One region of the Clostridium sp. 19966 genome, then DNA from elsewhere that is predicted to be linked to it. Evidence: riboswitches for the same ligand, from Rfam matches in the RefSeq annotation. Region 1 holds a riboswitch; the other holds the start of a gene.

Evidence for each region. Region 1 has a riboswitch for FMN ahead of IAI10_RS02680 (ECF transporter S component). Riboswitches for the same ligand answer to the same signal wherever they lie in the genome.
Region 2: linked by a shared signal. The riboswitch ahead of ribD (bifunctional diaminohydroxyphosphoribosylaminopyrimidine deaminase/5-amino-6-(5-phosphoribosylamino)uracil reductase RibD) and the one ahead of IAI10_RS02680 (ECF transporter S component) in region 1 are both predicted to bind FMN.

The regions. Positions count from the first base shown of each region.
Region 1 covers NZ_JACTOJ010000002.1:166,255-170,680, reverse strand. Annotated here, with positions in the region: gene IAI10_RS02685 (Tex family protein) at 1-2,006, shown strand, start outside; FMN riboswitch at 2,063-2,176, shown strand; gene IAI10_RS02680 (ECF transporter S component) at 2,311-2,889, shown strand; gene rimI (ribosomal protein S18-alanine N-acetyltransferase) at 2,955-3,401, opposite strand; gene tsaB (tRNA (adenosine(37)-N6)-threonylcarbamoyltransferase complex dimerization subunit type 1 TsaB) at 3,394-4,104, opposite strand; gene tsaE (tRNA (adenosine(37)-N6)-threonylcarbamoyltransferase complex ATPase subunit type 1 TsaE) at 4,101-4,426, opposite strand, start outside.
Region 2 covers NZ_JACTOJ010000003.1:240,433-244,858, reverse strand. Annotated here, with positions in the region: partial or broken gene ribB (3,4-dihydroxy-2-butanone-4-phosphate synthase) at 40-648, opposite strand; gene IAI10_RS04660 (riboflavin synthase) at 668-1,318, opposite strand; gene ribD (bifunctional diaminohydroxyphosphoribosylaminopyrimidine deaminase/5-amino-6-(5-phosphoribosylamino)uracil reductase RibD) at 1,324-2,430, opposite strand; FMN riboswitch at 2,565-2,678, opposite strand; gene IAI10_RS04650 (response regulator transcription factor) at 2,766-3,389, opposite strand; gene IAI10_RS04645 (sensor histidine kinase) at 3,398-4,426, opposite strand, start outside.

The DNA.
Region 1 (4,426 bases):
TAAGAAAATTTTATGAAAGATTAAACTATCTGAGAAATTTGGAGGAGAGACGAGAAGACGTAATGCGTCTCATTGATGAGCAGGGAAATCTTTCAGAAGAATTGAAAACTAATCTTTTAAATGCTGATACATTAACAGAAATAGAAGATATATATAGACCTTTCAGACCTAAAAAGAGAACAAGAGCTACCATAGCTGTAGAAAAAGGATTAAAACCGCTAGCAGAGCTCATATATGAAGGAAAGTTCCAGGGAGATATAATAAAACATGCAGAGGGCTTTAAAAATGAAGAAAAAGGAGTCGCTTCTGCAGAAGAAGCCCTTCAGGGAGCTATGGATATAGTGAGCGAAATGATATCTGATGAAGCAGAATATAGAAAATGGATAAGAAGTCTTGTGCAGAGAGAAGGAGTGATAGAGACTAAAGGAAGCTCCGAAGAACCAACTCCTTACGAGATGTATTATGATTACAAGGAACCTGTAAGAACCATACCTTCCCATAGAATATTAGCTGTAAACAGAGGAGAAAAAGAGAAGATATTAGCTGTAAAGACAACAGTTAATGAAGAGAAAATAATAAATTATTTAAATTCAAACTGTCTGAAAGGAAATAAAGTCACAGATAAGTACATAGAAGAAAGCGTAAAGGATTCTTTTAAGAGGCTTATTTATCCTTCCATAGAGCGAGAAATACGTTCTGAACTTACGGATAAGGGTGAAGCTGGGGCAATAGATATATTTAAGGCAAATTTAAAAGCACTGCTGATGCAAGCACCTATAAAGGGGAAAGTGGTTATGGGTTATGATCCAGGCTTTAGAACAGGCTGTAAGATAGCTATACTAGATGATACGGGAAAATATCTAGATAAGTCTACTGTATTTGCAACAGCTCCTCAGAATGATGTTGAGGGATCTATTAGAACCTTAAAGCAGCTTGTATATAAGCACAATGTAGAGGTTATATCCTTAGGAAATGGTACTGCCAGCAGAGAATCAGAAGAAGTAATAGCAAGATTAATAAAAGAAGTTAAAGAGGAAAAAGGAAAAGAATTATTTTATGTGGTAGTTTCTGAGGCAGGAGCTTCGGTTTACTCTGCCTCAGAGCTTGCTGCCAAGGAATATCCTGAACTAGATGTAACAGTAAGGGGAGCCATATCCATTGGAAGAAGACTCCAGGATCCATTAGCGGAACTTGTTAAAATCGATCCTAAATCCATAGGTGTAGGTCAGTATCAGCATGATGTAACCCCTAAGACTTTGGATGAATCCTTAAAGGGAGTAGTAGAGGATTGTGTTAATAATGTAGGAGTAGATATAAACACTGCCACACCATCTCTGCTATCCTATATATCAGGAATAAATGCCAGTATAGCACAAAATATTGTTAATTATAGAGAAGAAAATGGTAAGTTTGAAAATCGAAAAGAGATTTTAAAGGTTAAAAGACTTGGACAAAAGGCTTATGAGCAGTGTGCAGGCTTTTTGAGAGTTGTAGAGAGCAAGGAGGCACTTGATAATACAGCTGTGCATCCAGAGTCCTACGAAGCAGCAAGAAAACTGGTAGAATTATTGGGATATTCTAATGAGGAGCTAAGAAAAGGGCTAAGTGATATAGAGAATAGAGTTAAGGAAAAGGGCATAGGAGAACTTGCTAATATTATAGCGATTGGTATTCCTACTCTTACGGATATAATAAAGGAACTTAAAAAGCCGGGAAGAGACCCAAGAGAAGAGCTTCCAAAGCCTATATTTAAAACTGGAGTTATAGATATGACACAGCTTACAGAAGGCATGGAACTTAAGGGTACTGTAAGAAATGTATCAGACTTCGGTGCTTTTGTAGATATTGGAGTTCATGTGGATGGGCTTGTACACAAAAGCCAGATGGCAGATAGGTTTGTAAAGCATCCCCTTGATATAGTTAAGGTGGGAGATATAGTGGATGTAAGAGTGTTAGAGGTAGATACCAAAAGAAAAAGAATATCTCTTACCATGAAAAAACAATAAAAAACATGTTGCAAAATTTTATAAATGGTACTATACTGTAATTAATAAATCAAATATAGTATCTTCAGGGCAGGGTGTGATTCCCTACCGGCGGTATAGCCCGCGAGCCGTAAGGCAGATTCGGTTAAATTCCGAAGCCGACAGTAAAGTCTGGATGGAAGAAGGTATGTGTGTAGATAGAGTTTAAGCCCTGACTTTTGTCAGGGTTTTATTTATTTGTTTAAGTAGATTTTAAGGCGCGCCTGCTTAAACTGCTGTATAGCTATCTGGCATACCTCCTGAAGTAGTTTAAGGAGGAATAAAAATGAAAAGCGTTAATAAAAGCACAGAAATGTTAGTAAAAATTGCATTGTTGTCAGCCATAGCAGTGGTACTTATGGTTTTTGAATTTCCTATTCTACCAGCATTCCCATTTCTTAAAATTGATTTGAGTGATTTACCTGCTGTTATAGGAGCTTTTGGCTTTGGACCAATGGTAGGCATAGTAATTGAATTGATAAAGAATATATTGATTATACTTGTAAAAGGTACAGGAACAGCAGGAGTAGGAGAACTAGCCAATTTTATAGTTGGGGCTTCTTACGTAGGTATGGCAGGACTTATATATAAAAAGAATAAAACCAAAACCGGCGCGGTTATATCATTAGCTGCAGCAACTATAGCTATGACTATAGTAGGAGTATTGGCAAATTATTATATATTGGTACCATTATATAAATTGCAGCTTCAGGGCGCAGACTATATTACAAAATATATAGTTTCAGGGATAGTGCCTTTCAACTTAATAAAAGGTATTATGGTATCAGCAATAACTATGTTAGCTTACAATAAGATATCTATAGTTATACGTGCTGAAGGCTTCAAAAGTAAAAATGCGGCATAAAATATAGAAATTTATTAGAAATAAAAGGATTGCTCTAGATGAACAATCCTTTTATTTTTAAGCTTTCAAAAATCCCTTTTCCACATTATTATAGCGTCTTCTCTATTATCTTGATAGTAAGCCTTCCTTATGCCTTCTTCCACAAATCCAAATTTACCATACAAATTTTTAGCTCTTTCATTTGAAGCACGTACCTCAAGTGTCATAGCCACTACTTTTTCATTTAAGCATATATCTATAAGAGCATCAAGAATTACACTTCCTATGCCGCAGCCTCTAAATTCTGGATGTACTGCAATATTAGTTATATGAGCTTCGTCAATTATGATCCACATTCCTCCAAAGCCTACTACTATGCCATCCACAATTGCAACTACATATCTAGCGTATTGATTAGATAATTCATTTTCAAAGGATTCTTTACTCCAAGAGACTGTAAAGCTTAAAGAAGAGATGTTTAGTATATCATTAATATATCTATCATCTATGGGCATTATAGTTATATCACTCATTTTTACTCAACCCCATTTTTTTATCATATTCCCTTTCAGCTTGGGATTTTCTTAGATATATTGGAGTACTGGTATTAATATCTTCCTTCATACCGCTCTTAAGAAGCTTCATACCAAGTTCTCCTAAGGAAGAAGCTCTGGCAGCATTAAGATGAACTGGAGCAAAATTAGTATTACTAATATTATTTTTTAGAACCTCTTTAAATTTTATAATACCATCCCCAATAAAATTAACCTTTTCATATTCCTTTAGCACTTTAATGAGCTCCTCAATAGGAATAGCCATGTATTCAGAAATTCTCTGTAATTCTTCACCTTTAAAGGTATAAAGTGCAGTATACACATTGCCTCTTAAGGCGTCCATAATAGGGCATACTACTCCTGAAGAATAAGCCAAGTTGAAAGCTAAGGAATCCAAAGTGGATACTGATATAAAATCCTTTTTGCTTCCGAAGCATAAGCCTTTAACAGTAGCCATTCCTATTCTAAGGCCAGTAAAAGAACCTGGTCCCCTTGAAGATATAAAACCATCTATTTCACTAATATCTACATGAATAGAAGTAAGTAGAGTATCAATCATAGACATCAGTATTACAGAATGAGCCTTTCCAAAATTAAAATTAATTTCTCCCAGCAGTTTATCATCCTCAAGCACAGCGCAACTTGCTGATTCTGTGGCAGTATCTATCGAAAGTACTCTCATATCATAATCTCCTTTACATATTCATATCTTTTATCAGTATAATTTATAACTATTTTTCTGAAATTTTCTCCTCTTTCAGGAAGCTTTTTCATAGATATATGAAGCGATTCATCAGGAATAAGCATATCTATGTAATTAGCCCATTCTATGACGGAAACAGCGTCACTAAATATATATTCATCAAATCCAATTCCTTCTATTTCATCTGGATCATTTACTCTATAAACATCAAAATGGTTTAGCTTTAACCTTCCGCTTTCATATTCATTCACTATTGTAAAGGTAGGGCTGGTTATTTCATCAGTTATTCCAAGCCCTTTAG
Region 2 (4,426 bases), on a different contig from region 1:
TAGTTTTTAGCTCTGTTTTAAATAATGTTAATCCTATACCTCATTATTCCTGCGGTAAGAAATTAAATCTGCGATAGTTATAATTTTAAGGTTATGCTTCTTTACAAATTCCATTAACTCAGGTGTCCTTGCCATGCTGCCATCCTCATTCATTATCTCGCAAATAACTCCAGCAGGATAAAGTCCAGCTAGTCTTGCTAAGTCCACTGCCGCCTCGGTATGACCAGCTCTTTTCAGTACTCCGCCTTCTCTTGCCTCCAACGGAAACATATGTCCAGGCCTTTTGAAATCTTCTGCTTTTGCATTAGAAGCCATTACCTTCTTTATAGTAGCTGCCCTCTCAAAGGCTGAAATTCCTGTAGTAGCATCCGAAGAATCTATTGATATCGTAAAAGCTGTACCATGAGGATCTGTGTTATTATCCGTCATTGCTGATATATCTAAATTTCTTAATTTCTCGCCTATGACAGGCATACAGATAAGCCCTCTGCCATACTTAGCCATAAAATTGATGGCTTCTGGAGTAACTTTTTCCGCTGCCATCAATAGATCTCCTTCATTTTCCCTATCCTCATCATCTATTACCACTACTATTTTCCCAATTTTTATATTCTCAATTGCTTCTTCAATCTTATTAAATTTATACATAATCCATCCTCCCTATACATTAAGCAAAACCATTTTCACACAAAAAATTAAGATCAATTCCACCTTTAATCTGTGCCTGCTCCTTAACTTCTAAAAACTTTTCTATATATTTGCCTATCATATCGCACTCTAAATTTACTTCATCTCCCACCTTCTTTCTTAGAAGTGTGGTCATATCCTTAGTGTGCGGAATTATTGAAACCTTAAATACTCTTTCATCCACGTATGCCACTGTAAGACTTACTCCATCTATTGCAACAGAGCCCTTATTCACAATGTATCTTAAAATCTCTCCAGATGCTGCCACAGTAATCCATACTGCATTGTCTTCTTTCTCATAATTCTCAATGGTACCTGTACCATCGATATGACCGCTTACCATATGTCCTCCTAATCTGTCACCTACCCTTAGAGCCCTCTCAAGATTTACTTTATCTCCTGAAGAGATATCTTTTAAATTGCTTCTTCTCACAGTTTCTGCCATAACATCCACTGTAAATTTATTTTTCCCAAAGGATGTCACTGTAAGGCATACTCCATTGGTGCATATGCTATCTCCAAGCCTTGTTCCTTCTAAAACCTTATTAGCACTGATGGTAATTCTCGACGATTTTACAGACTTAGTTACAGCTTCAACATATCCTATTTCCTCAATTAACCCAGTGAACATTAATGTTAATCCCCCTTTTTTTTCGTATATGCTTCTATCATTATGTCATCTCCAAAACTATGGACATTTATTCTATCCAACAAAATAGCCTCCTTCATACAAGCTTTTCCTTCTCCTCCAACCGGTGTCTTTGCCCTGCCTCCTCCGATAATTTTAGGAGCTATAAAAGCATTTATCTTATCAACTATGCCTTCTTCAAGCGCGGCATAATTTAGTTCGCTGCCTCCTTCTAAAAGCACACTATCAATCTTTCTCTTTCCAAGCTCCTTCATAAGAAAAGATAAATCTACCCTTTCATTTTTAAGCGGCGTTATTATGATATCTGCTCCTTTGTTCTCCAAAGCTCTAATTTTATCTATTGATGCCTTTTCAGTAGTTGCTATTATTGTTCTAGCACTGGAATTAGCATCTAGTACCTTAGCTTCAAGTGAAATTCCAGCTCTGCTATCTACAATAATCCTTATGGGGTCGCTTCCTTTTATATCTTCGAGTCGTGTTGTCAGCATAGGATCATCTGCAAGTATAGTTCCTATTCCAACCATAATTCCAGCTGCTCTGTGCCTTAACTTATGTACATACTTTCTTGAAGCTTCCCCTGTTACCCATCTGGAATCACCTGTATAAGCTGCAATTTTCCCATCCAATGTCATGGCAGTTTTCATTATGCAAAAAGGAAGCTTTGTGGTTATATATTTAAGGAATATCTCATTCAGCTTTCTTCCTTCCTCTTCAAGAACCCCTGTCACTACTTCTATTCCTGCGTCCTTTAGAATCTTTATACCTTTTCCAGATACCAAGGGATTTGGATCCTTCAACCCAATAACTACCTTCTTAATCTTTTTTTCTACTATTTTGTCAGCGCAAGGTGGTGTTTTTCCATAATGAGAGCAGGGTTCCAAAGTAACATACATTGTTGCACCTTCTACATTTTCTGCAGCATTTAAAAAAGCATTGACCTCTGCATGATTATCACCATAAAGCTTATGATAGCCTTCTCCTATCACTCTGCCCTCCTTTACTATTACTGCTCCTACCAATGGATTAGGATTGGTATATCCCATTCCCTTCTCAGCCAATTCCAATGCTCTTTTCATATGTTTAATCTCGTCCATACCACCACTCCAATCCTCTTTCTAGAAAATAAAAAACCCTGAGAACTAAATCTCAGGGCATTCAAAATCCACAAAATATCCTGATCATAAATACTATGACTAAAAAAGCATAGACTTATGTATCAAGTACAAATTTTCATCTTCTTCCATCCAGACTTTACTGTCGGCTTCGGAGTTTCACCGAATCTGCCTTACGGCTCGCGGGCTATACCGCCGGTAGGGAATCGCACCCTGCCCTGAAGATTTATTCAGTTTTTATGGAGTTAATAATATCATTATGAAATTCATATGTCAATATAGAAATGTACTAGCATTTTTTATAACATATCAAATCATTAAAAATTTTTCAAGTAAAATATAGCCAATTGGGTTCTATCTCTAAGCTCCAGCTTCTCCAAAATATTTGTTATATAGTTTCTAACTGTTCCTTCTCCCAAAAATAGTTTTTCTGCTATTTCTTTATTTGAAAAACCTTCCGCTATTAATGCCAGAATTTCAAATTCTCGTTGTGACAAATTGAAATCAGAAGGCTTTTTTCTTTTTCCTTGCTTAAGCATGCCCGTGATTGCGTTAACTACATTCTTTTCAAAAACAGTATTTCCTTTGCATACTGCTCTTAGACTTTCTATAATGCTGTCCGATGACTGATTTTTTAATATATAACCTTCAGCTCCATTCATTACGGCCTCTCTTATATATTCATCGTCTTTAAAGGTAGTTAAAAGTACTACTTTAATATCATGAAAGTTTTCCTTTATAAGTTTAGTTCCTAGTACACCGTCCATAACAGGCATTCTTATATCCATCAATACAATATCTGGCTTGTTCACTTTACAAAGTTCAAAAGCTTCTTTCCCATTTTGGGCAGTGCCTAATACCTCTATATCTTCTTCCAAACTTAAAAGTAATTTTAGGCTGTCTATAATAAGGCCATCGTCATCTACTATTATTATTTTCAATTAACTCTTCACCTTTCTTCTCCAATCGGAATTACATAAACTATAATAAAACCATTTTCACCGCTGAAGGAAACCGTTCCCCCCAGGTTTTTTATTCTCTCCCTTATTCCAAGTAGTCCGAATCCTTCTCTTAAGTTATGGCAGCCTTTCCCATTATCTTTAATATAAACCCTTACCGCACTATCACTTATATCAATTTTTATTTCTATGTTTGTTGCTTTGGAATACCTATATGCATTGGTAAGAGCCTCTTTTACGTCAGAGCTAATAGTCTCAAGCACATTAGGCTGGAGTTTGTTAATATCTCCTGAATATTTAAAATCCACAGAGCAAAAATTAAAGTTATTAATAATACTTTTTATATATTCCAGACCAATTGCATTCCCTGGCTTTATATTATGCACCGTATTTCTCATCATATCTAGGGTTTCTGACAATCTTTTAATGGAATCCTTTAACAGGTTATCAGACTTTTCTTCATCTCTAAGCTTTAGTTTTTGCACTGCTTGAAGCTGAATTAAAATACTGGCAATGCTGTGCCCTACTGTATCATGAATTTCCCTTGCAATTCTGTTTCTTTCCTTGATTTCAGCAATATAAGCAGTCTCCTTGGCGGAATTCAAAAGTCTCTTTTTGGCAGCTTCCAGTTCATATCTATATCTTCTTTCATTATCATAGGTTTCCTTAAAGGAATCTATTTTTTCATTAAATCTTAAATTAAGATTTCCTAACATAAAAGCCATAACATACAATGCTAAAGCCTCCAAAGTATTCCTTGAACCTGAAAAATACATTCCCAATGCAGCAGCTGGAATTGCAAGCAGCTTCATATTCTCTCTGCCAGCATCATATGCAATTAAGGCATAGATTAAGGAAAAATTACTACTATATCTACACCCAAAGGCTGCAAGTGCCCCTTCTATTATTAAACCTATCTCAGTGACTTTAAATTTATGCTTAAATATATTTGCTGATACTATTATTAAAAAAACTCCGACTTCAACTGTAAGAACATTGCCTTGAATTACAAACTCCCC